Regions from separate parts of the Halorhodospira sp. 9628 genome, predicted to be linked through region 1. Evidence: predicted binding sites of a transcription regulator. Region 1 holds the regulator's gene; each other region holds the start of a gene.
The links. The regulator sigma-54, encoded in region 1, starts transcription at its own class of promoters, with help from an activator protein. The targets are predictions, from matches to a motif close to TGGCANGNTNCNTGCTT.
Positions count from the first base shown of each region.

Region 2: the regulator sigma-54 is predicted to act here: its motif matches at 2,160-2,176, upstream of nifE (nitrogenase iron-molybdenum cofactor biosynthesis protein NifE).
Region 3: the regulator sigma-54 is predicted to act here: its motif matches at 2,661-2,677, upstream of pepA (flocculation-associated PEP-CTERM protein PepA).
Region 4: the regulator sigma-54 is predicted to act here: its motif matches at 2,306-2,322, upstream of flgB (flagellar basal body rod protein FlgB).

Region 1 is NZ_JAJNRF010000006.1:13,290-17,838, reverse strand. It holds gene LRG10_RS07585 (PTS sugar transporter subunit IIA) at 1-315, opposite strand, end outside; gene hpf (ribosome hibernation-promoting factor, HPF/YfiA family) at 359-685, opposite strand; gene LRG10_RS07575 (RNA polymerase factor sigma-54) at 728-2,182, opposite strand; gene lptB (LPS export ABC transporter ATP-binding protein) at 2,223-2,948, opposite strand; gene lptA (lipopolysaccharide transport periplasmic protein LptA) at 2,953-3,480, opposite strand; gene lptC (LPS export ABC transporter periplasmic protein LptC) at 3,467-4,030, opposite strand; gene LRG10_RS07555 (HAD family hydrolase) at 4,034-4,549, opposite strand, start outside.
Region 2 is NZ_JAJNRF010000010.1:73,046-77,594, forward strand. It holds gene LRG10_RS10415 (DUF523 and DUF1722 domain-containing protein) at 1-475, opposite strand, end outside; gene LRG10_RS10420 (HAD family hydrolase) at 512-1,249, opposite strand; gene dnaQ (DNA polymerase III subunit epsilon) at 1,246-1,977, opposite strand; gene nifE (nitrogenase iron-molybdenum cofactor biosynthesis protein NifE) at 2,216-3,613, shown strand; gene nifN (nitrogenase iron-molybdenum cofactor biosynthesis protein NifN) at 3,610-4,549, shown strand, end outside.
Region 3 is NZ_JAJNRF010000001.1:5,858-10,406, forward strand. It holds gene LRG10_RS00030 (RND family transporter) at 1-1,592, shown strand, start outside; gene pepA (flocculation-associated PEP-CTERM protein PepA) at 1,675-2,604, opposite strand; gene LRG10_RS00040 (class I SAM-dependent methyltransferase) at 2,901-3,575, shown strand; gene prsT (XrtA/PEP-CTERM system TPR-repeat protein PrsT) at 3,659-4,549, opposite strand, start outside.
Region 4 is NZ_JAJNRF010000004.1:139,220-143,768, reverse strand. It holds gene flgA (flagellar basal body P-ring formation chaperone FlgA) at 1-271, opposite strand, end outside; gene LRG10_RS06220 (chemotaxis protein CheV) at 435-1,370, shown strand; gene LRG10_RS06215 (protein-glutamate O-methyltransferase CheR) at 1,389-2,216, shown strand; gene flgB (flagellar basal body rod protein FlgB) at 2,358-2,765, shown strand; gene flgC (flagellar basal body rod protein FlgC) at 2,772-3,341, shown strand; gene LRG10_RS06200 (flagellar hook assembly protein FlgD) at 3,359-4,243, shown strand; gene flgE (flagellar hook protein FlgE) at 4,280-4,549, shown strand, end outside.

The DNA of each region.
Region 1 (4,549 bases):
TACGACGAGGGCGAAGAGCAGGTCCACCGGTGCCTTGTCGAAGGCGTCGAAATCGATGCCCCGGTCCAGGCGGATGAGGGCCCCGATGGCGCGGTCGATCCCGTCGATGCGGGCGTGGGGCACGGCGACGCCGTGCCCCAGGCCCGTGCTGCCCAGTCGCTCACGGGCCAGCAACCGGTTGCTGATCTCCCGGGCGTCGAGGCCGTCGCCGCTGGCCCCGATCAGCTCGCCTATGCGCAGGAGCACCTGCTCCTTGTCCTCGATGCCGCTCTCGCAGCGAACACGTTCCGGCGTGATGAGTTGCTCGATGTCCATGGAGTGTCCGATCGGCTGGCCCGCTGAACCGCGTCCCGCCGCCTTAAAGGCTGGCCTTGAGGGACGCGCCCTGCCGTCGCTGATCGACGGCCTTCTCTTTGTGTTTCAGGACCTGACGGTCAAGCTTGTCCACGAGCACGTCAATGGCTGCATAGAGATCCTCCTCGATGGCATCGGCAAAAACGCGCCCGCCGCCACCCCCGATGTGGATGACCGACTCGGCCTTCTGCTGCTTCTTCTCCACCGTGAGGATCACCTCGGTATCGATGACGTGGTCGAAGTGGCGCTGGATGCGTTGCATCTTCTCGTTCACATGCGCCCGGAGGGCCGGGGTGATCTCGACATGATGCCCACTGAGCTTGATCTGCATACCGCCTCCTGAACCCCTTTGCCGCCGGCGGAGCCGGGGGCCTCAGCGCCCCCGGGCCTCCCTGCGCTCCGCCGACGATGCGATGGACAGGGACTCCCGGTACTTGGCGACCGTCCGACGCGCCACCTGGATCCCCTCCTCATGAAGGATACGCGCAATCGCGCTGTCACTCAGCGGTTTTGCCCGATCCTCCTCGGCGATCAGCCGGCGGATCCGCGCCCGGATCGCCGTCGCCGAAGCCTCTCCGCCGTCGCTGGTCTGCACGTGGCTCGAGAAAAAGTACTTGAACTCGAAGGTGCCCCGCGGGGTGTGCATGTACTTGTTGGTGGTGATGCGGGAGATGGTGGACTCGTGCATCTCCACCGCCTCGGCGATCTCGCGCAGAACCAGTGGTTGCATCGCCTCCTCGCCGTGGTCGAGGAACCCCTGTTGCCGCTCTACGATGGCGCTGGCCACTTTCAGCAAGGTCTCGTTCCTGCTGCGCAGGCTCTTGATCAGCCAGCGCGCCTCTTGGAGATGGTTGCGGAGGCAGTGGTTGTCCGCGCTGCGGTCCGCTCTGCGGATCAGGCTGGCGTAATACGCGTTGACGCGCAAGCGGGGGGCGGTCTCGCCGTTGAGTTCCACCTGCCAGACGCCGTCGCGGCGCACGACGAGGACATCGGGGATGATGTAGTCCGGGGTTGTGTCGCTGATCTGCGAGCCCGGGCGTGGATCGAGGCTCTGGATCAGACCGAGGATGCCGCCGAGGGCATCTTCGCCGACCCCCAGGGCGCGGCCCAGGTCGTCATGGCGGCGTTCGGCGATGAGCTCCAGGTGGTGGAGGAGGGCGTGCTGCGCCTCCGCACGCCAGGGCGTGTCCTCGGGAAGCTGCTCGAGCTGGACGCACAGCGCTTCCTGAGGGTCGCGGGCGGCAACGCCGGTCGGGTCGAGCCGCTGGACACGCTGCAGGACCGCCTCTAGCTCCTCGGCGCTGACTTGCTCGTCGGCCGGACAGCCGGCCAGCAGATCCTCGGTGCTCTGGGTCAGGTAGCCGTCGTCGCCGACGGCGTCGACGATGACCTCGGCGATGGAGCGCTCCCGGGCGGAGAAGGCCTCGAGCTCGATCTGCGCGTGCAGGTGCTGCTGGAGGCTGTCGGAGGCGGCCGGCCGGTTGTCGAGGGTGTCGCGCTGCGCACCCTCGTCGCCGGGGGCGCTCAGTGCCGTGCTGCCGTCGTAGATGTCGTCCCAGGAGGTGTCCAGGGGCAGGTCTTCGGGGATGTCCTCGCCGGCGGGTTCGCTGGCCGGTGCCTCGTCCTCGTGGGGTTCCGTTTCCTGCTGCTCCTGCTCCTGCCCGGGCTCGGCCTCCTCATCGAGCTCGAGCATGAAGTTCGACTCCAGGGCCTGCTGGATCTCGGTGCGCAGCTCCAGGCTGGAGAGCTGCAGCAGCCGGATGGCCTGCTGCAGCTGCGGGGTCATGGTCAGCTGCTGACCGATGCGTAGCTGAAGCGACTGCTTCATGGCCGTGTCCGTTGTGCTTGAAGCATCCGTAGTCCGTCACTCACAGGCGGAAGTCCTCGCCCAGGTACACCTCGCGTACCCGCGGGTTGGCCAGCACGCTCTCGGCGTCCCCGGCGGCCAGCACCTCGCCGTCACTGAGGATGTAGGCGCGTTGCACGATGCCCAGCGTCTCGCGCACGTTATGGTCGGTGATCAGCACGCCGATACCCCGTTGCGCCAGCTGGCGGACGATCCGCTGGATCTCGCCCACCGAGATGGGGTCGACCCCGGCGAATGGCTCATCAAGCAGTATGAACCGCGGATTCGCCGCGAGGGCGCGGGCGATCTCCACGCGCCGGCGCTCGCCCCCGGACAGGGCGATCCCCGGGGAGTCGCGCACGTGGGTCACGCCGAACTCCTCGAGCAGGCGATCCAGCTCCTGCTCGCGCTCAGTGCCGTCCAGGTCGTCGCGCAGCTGCAGGATGGCCCGTACGTTATCCGCAACGCTCAGTTTACGAAAGACCGAGGGTTCCTGGGGGAGGTAGCCGATGCCCAATCGGGCCCGGGCGTGAATGGGCAACCGGGTGAGGTCGTCGCCTTCCAGGGTGATTCGCCCCTCGTCGGCCTGCACCAGGCCGACGACCATGTAAAAGCACGTGGTCTTGCCGGCCCCGTTGGGGCCGAGCAGGCCGACGATCTCACCGTCGGCGACCTCCAGCCCCGCGCCGTTGACCACGGTGCGGCCGCGATAGCGCTTGCTCAGCCCCTCCGCGCGCAGCGTCACCAACGGGTCATTCCTCCTCGCGCCGTGCCGGATACAGGATGGTCCGCGCCCGCTGCCCCTCGGCGCCGCGGGCCTTCATGACCTGCCCCTCCAGGTCGACGTCGATGGTCTCGGCGGTGACTTGATCATCCCCCTGCCAGAGATGTGCATCGCCCTGGAAATGGGCACGTTCGGGACCGCGGGAGTAGTACTCCATGCGTTTCGCCTCGGCATGCACGGGGCGAGGCTGGTTCTCGGGGTGGTCGCGGTAGGTGGCCGGCGTGCCGTCGACGTAGACGTGGCTCAGGTCGCCGTCCTCGTCGGTGTAGACCTCCATGCGATCCCCGGTGATGCGCATCTCGCCCCGCGTGAGCACGGCGTCGCCCTCGTAGACGCTGACTCCGGCGACCGCGTCGACATCCACCCGGTCGGCCTCCAGTTCGATCGGTGCCTCGTCGCGCTGGCCCACGGCCGTTGCCGGCAGGGCAGCGGCGAGCAGGGTCGCGGCGACGAGCAGTCCCACGCGGATACGGCTGGCGACGTCAGTACGCTCCATACGACCCCCGGACGTCGGCGTGCAGGCGCAGGCGATCCGCGCGGTAATCCAGGGTCATCCCGGTTCCGTGCAGGGTGCCGGCCGGCTCGCGAGCGGTGACCGCCTCGACGGTGCGCGCCTCGCCGGCGCGCAGGTCCACCAGCAGGTTGTGGGTGTTGATATCCAGCGGCGGACGCGCCTGCTGGGCCGGACGACGGATGTCCACCTCTTCGAACAGGCGGACTTCCCCGCCCTCGCGTTCGGCGATGCCGAAGGGGGCGCGGGCCTCCCAGAGGACGCCGTCGCGAGAGCGCATGCGTAGGTCGGGGTCGATGATCTCGAGCTCGCCGCGGCCGGGGAAGTGCTCGCCGGTGCGCCCGGAAAGGGCCGCACGGCGCTGCCCCTGCTCGTCGAAATCAACCATGGTAAACCCCTCGAGGAAGAAGTCCGGGCGCTCTTCGGGAGGGGCAGCGGTCTCCGGGGCCGGCGGCGCCGGGTCGCGGGTAAGCAGCAGACCGAGGAGGACGGTCAGGGCGAGGGCTGCTAGGGGGTAGAGGGAGCCGCGGCGCATGGCTCAGCCTTCCGCCCGGCGCAGCATCGGTTCAAGGTGGCCCTGGGCGTGCAGGATCAGCTCGGCCACCTCGCGCACGGCGCCGCGCCCCCCGGGGCGTGCAGTGACCCAGTCGGCCTGGGCGTGCAGCTGGGGGTGGCCGTCGGCCACGGCGACCCCGAAACCGGCCCGGCGGATCGCCGGCAGGTCGATCAGGTCGTCACCGGTGTAGGCGCACGCCTCCGGGGCGAGCCCGAGGCGCTCGGCCACCTCGGTCAGGGCGTCGCCCTTGTCCGAGCGGCCACGCAGGACGTGGCGGACCCCGAGCTCCTCGGCCCGGCGCATGACCGAGTGCCCCCCGCGGGCGGTGATCCAGCCCACCTCGATACCGGCGTCCTGGAGCATGCGCAGCCCCTTCCCGTCGTGGATGTGGAACGCCTGCAGCGGCTCACCGCTGCCGCCGACGAAGACGGTCCCGTCGGTAAGGACGCCATCGACGTCGAACAGGGCGAGGCGCACCGGCTCGGCCCGGCGCAGGAC
Region 2 (4,549 bases), on a different contig from region 1:
GCAGCGGATTCGTCTCCATCAGTGTCCGCGCGTAGGCGCCACGGCTTGAGAACCCGGCCGGATGGCCGTCGGGCTTATACACCTTGACCCGCTCCATGCCGCAACTCGGCGACTTGGACTTGAGGATATAGCCGCTGAGCCAGTGCAGCTCACGCCCTTTCTCGCGGCCGTAGGCCTCCATGGCCTCGGTGACGTCGGTCTGCCGGTCACGCACACCACGCACCCGCACCCGCTCGTCCTCGGCCTGCTCCAGGCGGATGGGCGGCCGCGGGGTGGGCAGCCCGATGGCCACCTCGGGGCAGACGGGCACGTAGCGGAAGTAGCGCGAGAGCGCCTCGGTCACGAAGGGGTTGCGCTTGTGGCTGCCGTCGTAGCGCACCTCCTCGCCGAGCAGGCAGCTGCTCACGCCGACCGGTATGCGTGGCTGTGGCTCTTGGGCACCATCCTCCCGGTTCTGCTCACTCTCCCGACTCATGATCTCCCTGGGTTTGTACATCTTTTGTACAGCATTCTAAACGTCCTGTGCCGGCCCCGCACCCACACTGCGCTCGATGGCACGGCGCAGCGCCTCCATGTCCGGGACCATGAGGCAGTCGGGCACGCCGTCCGGCGGCTCCGGCGGGCCGTGACGGCACATCAGCGCCGCCTGCATACCCGCGGCCAGGGCGCCGGCGGCGTCGGTGTGCGGATCATCACCGACGTGCAGGACCTCCCCCGGTGGTACCCCGGCACGCTCACAGGCCAGGGCGAAGATCGCCGGCTCCGGCTTGGGGATGTCAATATCCACGCCGCGCACCACGAAGTCGACGCAGGGCCCCAGCGCCGTACGGTAGACATCGGCGTTGCCGTTGGTGATCACGCCGATCCGAAAGCGCGCCGAGAGCTCGCGCAGCGCCGGCAACACCTCGGGGAACGGGGCCACCCGGGCCTGCCGCGCCTCGAGAAAGACGGCAAAGGTCTGCTCCACAAAGCGCTCCGCGGCCGTCCCATCGATCCCGCAGCAGCGGGCGATCTCGGCCATGGTGGCACGGCGCAGGGTGGTCGCGTTGCGCGTCAGCTCAGGCCGCGCGGCGGCGAGTTCGCGGCGGAGCTGGCGCATGCGATCGGGATCGAAGCGCTCGGCCACCACCGGGTAGGCTTCGCGCAGGTAGTCGTGCAGGGTCTGCTCGGCCGCCGCGAGCACGTCCTCGACGGACCACAGGGTGTCGTCGAGATCGAAGGTCAGCGCCCGCAGCGGTGCCCGGATCATGAGCCGGCCGCCTCTTCGCCGCCGCCCGCCCGGCGCCCCAGCGCCGGGCCACCGCAGGTCGCCTCGATCCGCTGGAGCAACTGCTCGTGGGCCTCGCGCTCCAGCTCGCCCGATTCCGGGACGCGCAGTCGCGGCCGCTCCGGGGACAGCCGCTGGATCGGCTCGGCGCCGCCCGGCTCCAGGCCCTCGCCGTCCAGGGAGAGCTTGCCCTGGCCACCGGTCATGGCCAGGTAGACCTCGGCGAGCAGCTCGGAGTCGAGCAGCGCGCCGTGGAGTTCGCGCCGCGAGCCGTCCACGCCGTAGCGCTTGCACAGCGCGTCGAGGCTGCAGCGCTGCCCCGGATGCATGCGCCGCGCCAGCTGCAGCGAATCGGTGACGGTGCAGTAGTCCTCGAGTTGCCCCCACGCCGGCCCCAGACGGGCCAACTCGGCGTCGATGAAGCCGACGTCGAAGGGGGCGTTGTGGATGATCAGCTCGGCATCCCGGACGTAGTCGACGAAGCGCCGGGCGATGTCGGCGAAACGCGGCTTGTCCGCCAGGAAGCGGTTCGACAGGCCGTGAACGTTCTCCGCGCCCTCGTCCACCGCCCGATCGGGATTGAGGTACTCGTGGAAGTTGTTGCCGGTCAGCCGCCGGCGCTCGAGTTCCACGCAGCCGATCTCGATGATGCGGTGCCCCTCGGCGGGGTCCATGCCAGTGGTCTCGGTGTCGAGCAGGATCTGCCGCATGGCTCGGGTCCCGGGTACTTTGCAACGATTCCAAATAGTCTGCGGTGCGCCCTATCCCGGGTCAACGCAGGTTGTGCGAAAGGGCACACGATAACGCCCGCCCGTCGGATTTGCGACACGCGCGCGCCGCTCGCCGCCCGGCCACCGCCCGGCACAGGGCGGCGGCGACCGCGGACCGGGCGTGGCACGCGCCTTGCTGCACTGCGGGCAAGCCACCCACGACCGGAGCTGCCCGCCCATGCGCAACCAGGAGATCGCCGCTCTGCTCGACGAGCCGGGCTGCGCCCACAACCAGGGGTCGAAGTCCGGCTGCGCACGTCCCACCCCCGGGGCCGCCGCCGGCGGCTGCGCCTTCGACGGCGCCCAGATCACCCTGCTGCCGGTGGCCGATGCCGCCCACATCGTCCACGGCCCCATCGGCTGCGCCGGCAGTTCCTGGGATAACCGCGGCACCCGCTCCACCGGGCCCACCCTGTGGCGCATCGGTATGACCACCGACCTCAGCGAGCAGGACGTGATCATGGGCCGGGGCGAGGCGCGGCTGTTCCACGCCATCAAGCAGGCCGTGGACGAACACGCCCCGGCGGCGGTGTTCGTCTACAACACCTGCGTACCGGCACTCACCGGCGACGACCTCGAGGCAGTATGCGGCAGCGCCGAGCGCCGCTGGGGCACGCCAGTCATCCCGGTGGACTGCGCCGGATTCTACGGCAGCAAAAACCTGGGCAACCGCATCGCTGGCGAGGCGGTGGTCCGGCACATCGTCGGCACCCGCGAGCCGGAACCGGTGCCGGCAGAGGACCAACCGGCGGACCGCCAGATCCACGACGTAGGCCTGATCGGCGAGTTCAACATCGCCGGCGAATTCTGGAACGTCCTGCCGCTGCTCGACGAGCTCGGCCTGCGCCTGCTCGGCAGCCTATCCGGCGACGCCCGCTACCGCGAGCTGCAGACCCTCCACCGGGCCGAGGCCAACATGCTGGTCTGCTCCAAGGCTTTGCTGAATGTGGCGCGCACCCTGGAGGAGCGCTACGGCATCCCGTATTTCGAGGGCAGCTTTTACGGCGTCGCCGACACCTCCGCCGCCCTGCGCGGCTTCGCCCGGCTGATCGACGACCCGGCACTGACCGAGCGCACCGAGCAGGTCATCGCCCGCGAGGAGGCCCGCGCCGATGCCGCGCTGGAGCCCTACCGCGAGCGCCTGCGCGGGCGCCGCGCCCTGCTCTATACCGGCGGCGTGAAGAGCTGGTCGGTGGTCTCGGCGCTGCAGGATCTGGGCATGGAGGTGGTCGCCACCGGAACGCGCAAATCCACCGAGGCGGACAAGGCGCGTATCCGCGAGCTGATGGGCGAGCAGGCGCAGATGCTCGATAGCGGCGCGCCGCGGACGCTGATCGACACCGTCCGCGCCCACGAGGCCGACGTGCTCATCGCCGGCGGACGGAACATGTACACCGCGCTGAAGGCGCGCATCCCGTTTCTGGACATCAACCAGGAGCGCCCCCACGCCTACGCCGGCTACACCGGCATGGTGGAGCTGGCCCGCCAGCTGTGCCGCAGCATCGAGAGCCCCATCTGGCCCCAGGTGCGTGAACCGGCGCCCTGGGAACGGCAGGAAGGGAGGACCGGGCCATGACCCGCATCGAACGATCCACCAGCCCGCTGAGCGTCAACCCGCTGAAGGCCAGCCAACCGGTGGGTGGCACCCTCGCCACCCTCGGCTTCCGCGGCGCCGTGCCGCTGCTCCACGGGGCCCAGGGCTGCACGGCCTTCGGCAAGGTCTACTTCGTGCGCCACTTCAACGAGCCGATCCCGTTGCAGACCACGGCCATCGACCCGATCAGCGCGGTGCTCGGCGCCGACGATAACGTCCTCGGCGCCCTGGATACCCTGTGCAGCAAGTCCGCGCCGGCGCTGATCACGCTGCTGACCACCGGGCTCTCGGAGGCCGAGGGTACGGACATCGAACGACTGGTGCGCACCTTCCGCAGCGAGCACCCGGAGCACGCCGCCACCGCCGTGGTGCCGGTGAACACGCCGGATTTCGTCGGCAGCCTGGCCAGTGGCTACGCGGCCACGGTGGAGGCGGTCATCGAGCACCTGGTCCCCGCCGAGGGCACCCGCCCCGGCCGGGCACCGCGGCGGGTCAACCTGCTGCTCTCCGACGCCGTCTCGCCCGGGGATGCCGAGGCGCTGTGCGAGTTGCTCGAGGCCTTCGGCCTGGAGCCGGTGGCCATCCCCGACCTGGGGGCCTCCATGGACGGCCACCTAGACGACGACGATTTCAGCCCCATCACCACCGACGGGACGCCGCTGGAGGCGCTGCGTGGCTGCGGCGACGCCGCCGCCACGGTGGTCGTGGGCGCCTCGCTGAACCGCGCGGCGGACCGGCTGCGCGAGCGCACCGGGGTCCCCGACTACCGCTTCGAGCACCTGATGGGCCTGCACGCCACGGACCGGCTGGTCATGGTCCTGTGCGCCATCGCCGACCGCACCGCCCCGCCACCACGCATCCAGCGCCAGCGTCGGCAGCTGCAGGACGCCCTGCTCGACACCCACTCGGTGCTCGGCA
Region 3 (4,549 bases), on a different contig from region 1:
TGCTGCTGTGGTTCCTCTTCCGCCGCATCCTGGTCCTGATCCTGGCAGCGGCCACCATCAGCGCGGTCACCGGGGCCACCATGGGCCTGCTGGTCCTCCTTGGCAAACCGTTCACCCTGATCACGGCCATCGTACCGCCGCTGCTCACGGCGCTCACGGTGGCGATGCTGATGCACTTCTTCAACGCCGTGCTCCACCATGCCCGACGGGGGGCGGTGGGGCCGGATCGGGTGCGCGCCGCCCTCCGGGACGTGGCCCGCCCCACTCTGTTCATGGCCCTGACCACGGCGGTGGGCCTGGCGTCTCTAACCGTGAGTCCGATTCGCCCGATTGAAAGCTTCGGCTTGATCGCCGCCTTCGGCGTGGTCTTCGGGGCCCTGTGCGTGCTCTTCCTGATCCCGGCCCTGGTCCTGCGCTTCGACCGCGGCCCGTGGGTCCGGCGTCGCGGGGCGATGGCGGGACTGGACCGCTTCACCGCCACCACCGCCCGCTGGGCGGTGCGCCGGCCCGGGACCATCCTGGCCGTCAGTGCCCTAATCGTCATCGTCTCCATCCCCATGATCCGCCAGGTGGAGGTGGAGACCGACCTCTACGAATTCTTCGCCGACGACCATCCGCTGACCCAGGCTACCCAACGCATCGAGGGAAAGCTCTCTGGGGTCATGCCCCTGGAGGTCATCTTCAAGGGGCCGGACATGGACAGCCTCCTGGACCCGGGGCGCCTGGAGGCCATGGCACAGGTACAGGAGTGGCTCGACGAGCGCCCGGAGGTGGACTACAGCCTCTCGCTGCCCGATCTGGTAGCCGAGATGCACTGGGCCTTCCATGAAGAGGATCCGGACTACCGGCGCATCCCCGATAACGAGGCCCTGATCGCCCAGTACCTGTTCATCCACGACGGCCGGGACCTGTTCGACGTGGTAGACCGGGACTACAGCCAGGCGCGGCTGATGCTCAACCTGAACGCCACCGGGGCGCGGGAGCTCAATACCCTGATCGACGACCTACGCGACCACTTGGCTGCCGAACCGCCGGCCGACCTGGAGTGGGACCTAACCGGCATGGGCCGACTCTTCGCCGATCAGGAGCGGCTGCTGATCCAGGGGCAACTGCACAGCCTGGTGGTGGTCGTGATCGCCATCTTTGTACTGATGCTGATGATGTGGCGCTCGGCTACTGTGGCGGCCGCCAGCATGGTCCCCAATCTGGCCCCGATCCTGCTGATCTTCGGACTCATGGGGCTGCTTGGGATCTGGCTGGATACCGCTACTGCGATGATTGCCAGCGTGGCCGTCGGCATCGCCATCGATGACACGATCCACTTCCTCCACGCCTACCGGTCCCGGCGAGCGCGGGGCGCCTCCACCGTATGGGCCATCGCCCGCGCCTCCCGGCAGGCGGGACGGGCCATTACCGCCACGACGATTATCCTGGTGGGCCAATTCCTTCTGGTGGGCGCTTCGGACTTTCAACCGACCCAGGCCTTCGGCCTGCTCACTGCCTTCGGATTAGTGGTGGCGCTGTTGGTCGATCTGTTGGTGCTCCCTGCCCTACTTGCAGCCACACAGCGAACGCAGCGGCTGAGGGGTTAGCCTTACACCAACACACCAAAACTAATGAAAGGAGCCCCGGCACACCGGGGCCCCTGCAGCGGATAGACTTGCATAATACCTACTACGCGTCCGCAGCACCAGATCGCTGCTGGCGTACCCGAGTCACGAAGCCAAGAGCCAGGAGGCCGAGCCCGAACAGACCGAGGACACCTGGTTCAGGAATCGCGGTGGTTTGCCCAAAGCGCCCGTCAGCCGAACCAGTGACTTCAAAAGTTGCGCTTTGCTCAGGGTCTAACTCGTCCAACCCCCCAATGAAGCTCTGTATGAAATCAAACTGCCCTGAAACCCGAAAGTCCATCCAGAACGGATCGGGCCCAACAAAATATTCCTGGCCATCTTCGGTCAGCTCCCAATCTCCAAAGAGTAACGCAAAACTCCCGATATCATCCTCCCCCGCATCTGGGTCAAAACTTCCTGAGCCCCGCTTAAGTACATCTGCACTCCCAATTTTGATATCTTCGCCAGTCCCACTTAGATCGAGACCGTTTGCTGCATCTCCTGTCTCGCTAGAAGGATCCCAGTTAGCAAAGCTGAACTCCGTATCCAGATTAGGATCCAACCAAAGAGTAATCCGCCCGGTTTCTCCTAAAAAAGCACCATTACCCGGATCGAACTGTCCTGTCGATTCAAGCGTTCCATACAGCCCATAACGGCTATCTGAGCGTGGGTCGGGCGATTCAGCGAGGTTGTCGGGCACACCAGAACCAGCGAGTCTAAATTGCGCTGCGTTCCACCATGCTGTCGCCTCAAAGCTACCATCACCGCGCAGAGTCAACAACTCATTGTAACTGCCCGAAAGTCGATCCACCTGCTGCTCTCCAACGGGGTCGTTGGTGAGGCCAAGCCTCGAATCGTCTATCGTCCACGACTCAGAGGTAAATGCACCCGCATCCACACTCCCAGTGACCCCAATTGAAGCCACCACCAACACACTCCCAAGGGTTTTTGCCGGATTAATTTTTTCCATTTCATTCTCCCACCAGATGGCCACTGATGTAGCTTCGTCGATCTGTAACGCTCGTGTTTACGCGCCCCCGACCTATAGATAAGCACACACCGTGCCAACCATTTTTATTCTTTTTTTTCATAAGGTTACGAAGGCTATGGAAGCACCCCATCGCAACTTGTAAAGTCTACTAACGCCTGAAGACCGTGGCTGGCTGGACGCCGTCGCCTCGCAGGCCCCCCGTCTGAGCACATATCGCTGCAAAGAGCCCAAGCCTGTCGGATGAGCAGGGGAGTGGTATGCTCCAAGGGATGATGCGGAGAAGGGAGGAGGCGTCCAGCATGACGAGGCCGTCAACCAAAACGCGAGACGAGATCGCGGCAGCCTACGATGCCCCGCCTTGGTGGTACGATTTGCGGGGCTTCCTCATCCTGACGTTCGCATACAACAGTACGCTCGGCTCGCAGCTTCGCCTGTTTGGGACGAACATCGGTGATCGCCACCTCGACATCGCCTGCGGCTCGGGCACGCTGCTGGAGATGATGCTCAAGTGGCGACGTCGTCGTGCTCTACCGGTCGGCACGGTGGTAGGGGTCGATTACGCCGAGGCGATGCTCCAAGGGGCAAGACAACGCTTTGTGAACGAGCCAGCGGTGACCTTGCAACATGCCGACGCCGCAGCGCTACCCTTTGATGACGACTCCTTCGACACTGTAAACATCGCCAACTCCGTGCACTGCTTTCCAGACGTCGATGGGGCCATCCAGGATTGCTACCGGGTGCTCAAGGCCGGTGGCACCCTGGCGGCCAATGTGCTGATCCATCCACGTACGGTACAACCGCTGCGGGCAATCGCGGAGCGCATCAACCGCTGGGGCATGCGCAAGGGCATCCTGCACACCCCTTACACGGTATCGGACATTCATCAGCGCTTCACCTCGGCAGGCTTCGAGGAGATCTCCTCCCAAATCTCGGGCAACTGCTACAATCTCGTCCTGCGCAAGCCTGCCTGTTGATCGAATGTGCTGAAATGCTCCCGGAGGCCGAGACGCATCACCCCCCTACAAGCTGGCAGCGGGAATAACGACGAGCCGCCCGTTTACTGCCCTCGCCGTGCTCGACCGAGCAGTTCCTCGGCCTCCGCACGGCCATCAAAGGATGGATACTCGGACAGCAGTGTATCCAGCAGCCCACGCGCCCGACCGACGTCATCGGCCGCGAGGAGTGCGCGGGCCAGGTTAACGCCGATATCAGGCCGCTCACTTCCGCGCCTCCATGCACCCTCAAGAATCTCCACCGCCCGCTCCGTATGACCCGCCTCTAGCAGGACCACGCCGTAGGTATCGAGCACCTCTGCATGGTCGGAGGCGAGTTCATGGGCCCGCTCCGCATACTCCAAAGCTCGTGCCGGATCCTCGCCACGATACAGCCAGGCCAGGTTGTTCAATGCGACGACATCCTCCGGGTGATGGTCGAGGTGATCCTGGTACACCTCACGCGCTGCGGCATCAAGGTCGCGCTCCATCAACGCCCTCGCCAACTCGTGCCGTACTCCACCGTCCGTAGGCTCTTCTTCAAGCCAGGCCTCCAGGCGCTCGAACGCGGCATCCTCTCGCCCCGCCCCGATCATGGCTTGATAGCCCTCAACGACCCAGGAGCGCCTCTGCTCCCGATCGAGGACTTCAGCATAGAGATCAGCCGCTCTGCCGAACTGCCCTTCCCGGAGATAGAGCCAAGCCTGGTGGGCCTTCACCCCCGGCTCTTCACCATATGCCTCGAGCAAGGGCGCCAACACCTCACGCGCCTCGCCCATCTGACCGCCAGCACCTAATTCACGAGTTAAAGCCAAGCGAGCCCCGACATGCTCCGAATCCGCTGCCAAGGCGCTCCGTAAGGCCTCGATAGCAGCTTGACTCTGCCCCTGTGATCCATAATTCCTAGCGAGAAGGAAATAGATTTGCCCAGATTCCGCCCCCGCATCCAGGGCACG
Region 4 (4,549 bases), on a different contig from region 1:
CCTCCAGCTCGCCGTCACACGCACGCAGTTTCAACCGGCCGTCCACCCCGCGGGCCTCGACCTCCACCTCGTCGTACTCGCCGGCCAGCGCCTCGCGCAGGAACACCTCCGCCGTCTCACGGATGGCCTCCGGCGACTGGGTGCTGGCCTGCGCCGCCGCCGGGGCCAGGGCCGTCAGCGCCAACAATACGACGGCCAGGCGCCAGGCGGGCGACGGTCGCGCACTGCGCCCGACCCTGCGGGCGGGGGTGGCGCCGGCGGGTCTGCTCATCGGTCCGCGCGCAACCTCCATTCGGTTGGTGATCCTCCGGAGAAATATGCAAAGGGTGTGCCGCGGCGTCGGCCGCTTTCCCTGATCCGGCTACCGGATTAACATGACGCCAACGGGCGGGGGCCAGCCCCCGGGACGCACGCCGATAAGGGAGCCGTCAGCGATGGCCGGAATCATGAGCTCCGTCGACCAGCGGACCCAGCTGGCTGGCCATAACCGCATGGAGCTGCTGCTGTTCCGTTTCGAGGGGCGGCAGCGCTACGGGATCAACGTGTTCAAGGTCCGCGAGGTCATACCGGCCCCGGAGCTCAGTTACGTGCCGCATGCCCATCCGGCCTCCCTCGGCATCGCCTACGTCCGCGGCCACACCCTCTCGGTGCTCGATCTGAGCTACGCCACCGGCAACGGCGCCATCACCAAGGAAGAAGGCAACTACATCATCGTCACCGAGTACAACCGTCAGGTCCAGGGGTTCCTGGTCGGCGGGGTGGACCGGATCGTCAACATCAACTGGCAGGACGTGCTGCCGCCGCCGAGCGGGGGCAGCGCCGGCAGCTACCTGACCGCCGTGGCGCGCTACGACGGGCAGATGATCCAGATCGTCGACGTCGAGAAGGTCCTCGCCGAGGTTCAGCGTGCCGGCGGCGCCGATCCGGAGGTCACCGAGGGCGGTGGCGTGGATCACGCCGAGGGCTCCGAGGCTTACAAGGTCCTGGTGGTGGACGACTCGGCGGTCGCCCGGGGGCAGATCAAGCGCACGCTCGAGGAGATCGGTGTGCGCGTGGTCACCAAGAACAACGGCCGCGAGGCGCTGGAGCAGCTGCGCACCTGGAAGGATCAGGATCCCTCCGGGCTCGACGATCTGCTGATGGTGGTCTCGGACATCGAGATGCCGGTGCTCGACGGCTACACCCTGACCCGATCGATCCGGCAGGATCCGGGGCTTGCCGGGGTCCACGTCCTGCTCCACTCCTCGCTCAGCGGTGTCTTCAACACCGAGATGGTGCGTCGCGTGGGGGCCGACGAGTTCCTGGCCAAGTTCCACTCCCGGGAGTTGGCCGAGCGGGTCGGCGCCCGGCTGGCCGAGCGAGGGGGATGAGCATGCAAGGAGGACGGTTTGGCCGCGCTTTCCGTGGGTGAAGAGGAGTACCAGGCGTTCGCACGGTTCCTGGAGCGCGCCTGCGGGATCGTCCTTGGGCCGAGCAAGCAGTACCTGGTGGCCAGCCGGCTCGGGCCGCTGCTCGAGGCCGAGCGCATCCCGGATCTGGCCACCCTTGTCCAGCGGCTCGAGCAGCGCCCCACCGCCGATCTCAAGGGGCGGGTTATCGAGGCGATGACCACCAACGAGACCCAGTGGTTCCGCGACCGCTTCCCCTTCGACGTCCTGCGTCGGCACCTGCTCCCCGAGATGGAGCGCCGCCGCGTCTGGCCGGTGCGCATCTGGTCCGCGGCCTGCTCCTCCGGGCAGGAGGCGTACTCGATCAGCATGACCGTCGACGAGTACAACGACAGCGGCGGGCGTATGGAGGCCGAGATCCTCGGGACCGACATCTCCACCGCGATGGTCGAGGAGGCGCGGCGGGGGCGTTATACCGCCAACGTGGCGCGCCGCGGGCTGGCGCCGGAACGCCAGCAGCGGTTCTTCGATGCCGTCGGCGAGAACACCTGGGAGGTCAAGCCCGCCGTGCGCCGGCGGACCAGCTTCCGCGTCCACAACCTGCTGGAGAGCTACGCCGGTCTGGGTCGATTCGACATCGTTTACTGCCGCAACGTGCTCATCTACTTCGGCTGGGACTCGCGGCGGGATATCGTCCAGCGCATCGCCGAGGTGACCCGCCCGGGCGGGTACCTGATCGTCGGGGCGTCGGAGTCCCTCGCCCGGCATTCCGACGAGTTCGAGCTGGTCCGCCTCGATGGCGGTGTGGTCTACCGGCGCCGCGGCTGACGGACAGACCCTGCCGCCGGGCGGCAAGCGCTTGCCGCCCGTTGCCGCCTTCTTCCGGCTTAGTCGTTGATCCGCCAACCCCGCGTGCCTGGCACGCGATCTGCATAAAGGTCCCGTGAACGAACACCACGGGAGCCCGCCATGCGGATCGGCTTCGATCAGGCCTTCTCGGTACCCGAGCAGGCCATGCGCCTGCGCGGCGAGCGGCACGAGCTGCTCGCCTCGAACATCGCCAACGCGGACACGCCCGGCTACAAGGCCCGGGACATGGACTTTCGCGAGGCCATGCGCCAGGCCAGCGAACCGCAGCCGCAGCCGTTGCAGGCGACGCATGCGCAGCACGTGCAACCGCCGCCGTCATCCACCATGGCGGCAGGCGATCCGAAATCTTTATACCGGGAGCCCCACGCCGCCTCGCTCGACGGCAACACCGTCGAGATGCACGTCGAGCAGGCCAAGTTCGCCGAGAACGCCGTGAACTACCAGGCCGCCGTGGACTTCCTCAACGGCCGGATCCAGAAGCTCACCGGCGCCATCCGAGGGGAGTAAGCGAACATGTCCTTGATGCACGCCATCGACGTCGCCGGCACCGGGATGAACGCCCAGCAGCTGCGCCTGAACACCGTGGCCAGCAACCTGGCCAACGCCGAGACGGTCGCCTCCAGCCCCGAGGAGGCGTACCGCGCCCGGCAGCCGGTTTTCGCCGCGGCGCTCCACCAGGCCCAGGGCGGCTATCCGCAGGGTGGCGGACCGCAGCCGGCGCAAACCCCCGGCTGGGCCGAATCCGGCGGGCCGGTGGATCGGGTCAGCCCGGTGAGCTTCCAGCGTCAGTTCTTTGGCGGCGAGCCCGCCGGTGTGCCGGCGGCCGGCGACCCCTGGGCCAGCCCGTCGCCCAGCGTGCCGGTCTTCATGCCGGGGGTGGTGGAGAGCGACGCCGAGATTGAGCCGCTGTACAAGCCGCACCATCCGCAGGCGGATGACGACGGCTACGTCTACCGCTCCAACGTGAACTCCGTCGAGGAGATGACCAACATGATCTCCGCCTCGCGGTCGTTCCAGAACAATGTCGAAGTCATGAACACCTCGCGGGATCTCATGCTCGAGACCCTGCGCCTCGGCCGCTGAATCCGGGAGGAGCGACCATGCTCGATCCGAGCCAATTGATGGGCGGGGCCGCCGGTGGCGGCCAGAAGGCCCCCAAACCGCCGAACGCCGGTGACGGCGGATCCGGTAAGCCGGGCGGCGGGGCCACGCAGGGCGTCGCCGAGGGTGTGCAGGCGGCGCAGAAGGCGGCCGAGAAGCCCGTGGGCAGTGGCCCCGCCGGCGGTTCGCGCGGCGAGCCGTCCGGTTCGGTCGCCCGGTCGGGCTATGAGGCGCTGCCCGAGGATCTGCGCAGCATCCCCGACGAGAAGGACGACGGCGACCCGCAGAGCATCGGCCACGAGGACTTCCTGGAGCTGATGATGGTCCAGCTCGAGAACCAGGATCCGACCGACCCGCAGGACACCGAGCAGATGATGGGGCAGATCGCCCAGTTCACCACGGCCTCGGGGATCGAGCAGCTGCAGTCGGACTTCCGCGAGTTCTTCGAGCACATGCGCTCGGATCAGTCGCTGCGCGCCTCGCAGCTGGTCGGCCGTGAGGTGGTCACCGAGAGCCGCGAGGCCTATCTGCCCGAGGATGGGGAGATGGAGGCGCTGCTCCAGCTCGAGCGCTCGGCCCCCAATCTGACCGTCGAGATCGAGAACGAGGCCGGAGAGCGGGTCCATCGTGAGCAGCTTGGCGAGATGGAAGAGGGCGAACACCCCTTCACCTGGGACGGTACCGACAACGACGGCCAGCGCATGCCCCAGGGCACGTACCAGGTCAACGCCTACGTTGAGGACGGTGATGAGCGCGAGCCGGTGCCCACCCTGGTGGGTGCGCCGGTGACCAGTGTCTCGGTGGGGATGGACGGCCGGCCGCCGGAGCTCAGCGTGGCCGGGCTCGGTGAGATGTCGCTATCCGACGTCAAGCGCATCCGATAAGACGAACAAGAGCAGCGGGGATCGAGGAGATCAGCCATGTCATTCAACATCTCGCTAACCGGGATCAACTCCGCCTCCAAGGACCTGGAGACCACCAGCAACAACCTGGCCAACGCCGGCACTACGGGCTTCAAGGAGTCGCGGGCGGAGTTCAACGACCTCTTCGCCATGGGCCCGATGGGCATCCCGCAGCTGGCCGTGGGGCAGGGGTCGCGGCTGGCCAACGTCGGCCAGATGTTCAGCCAGGGGTCCTTCGAGTTCACCGAGCGCAGCCTGGATCTGGGTATCGAGGGGCGCGGCTTCTTC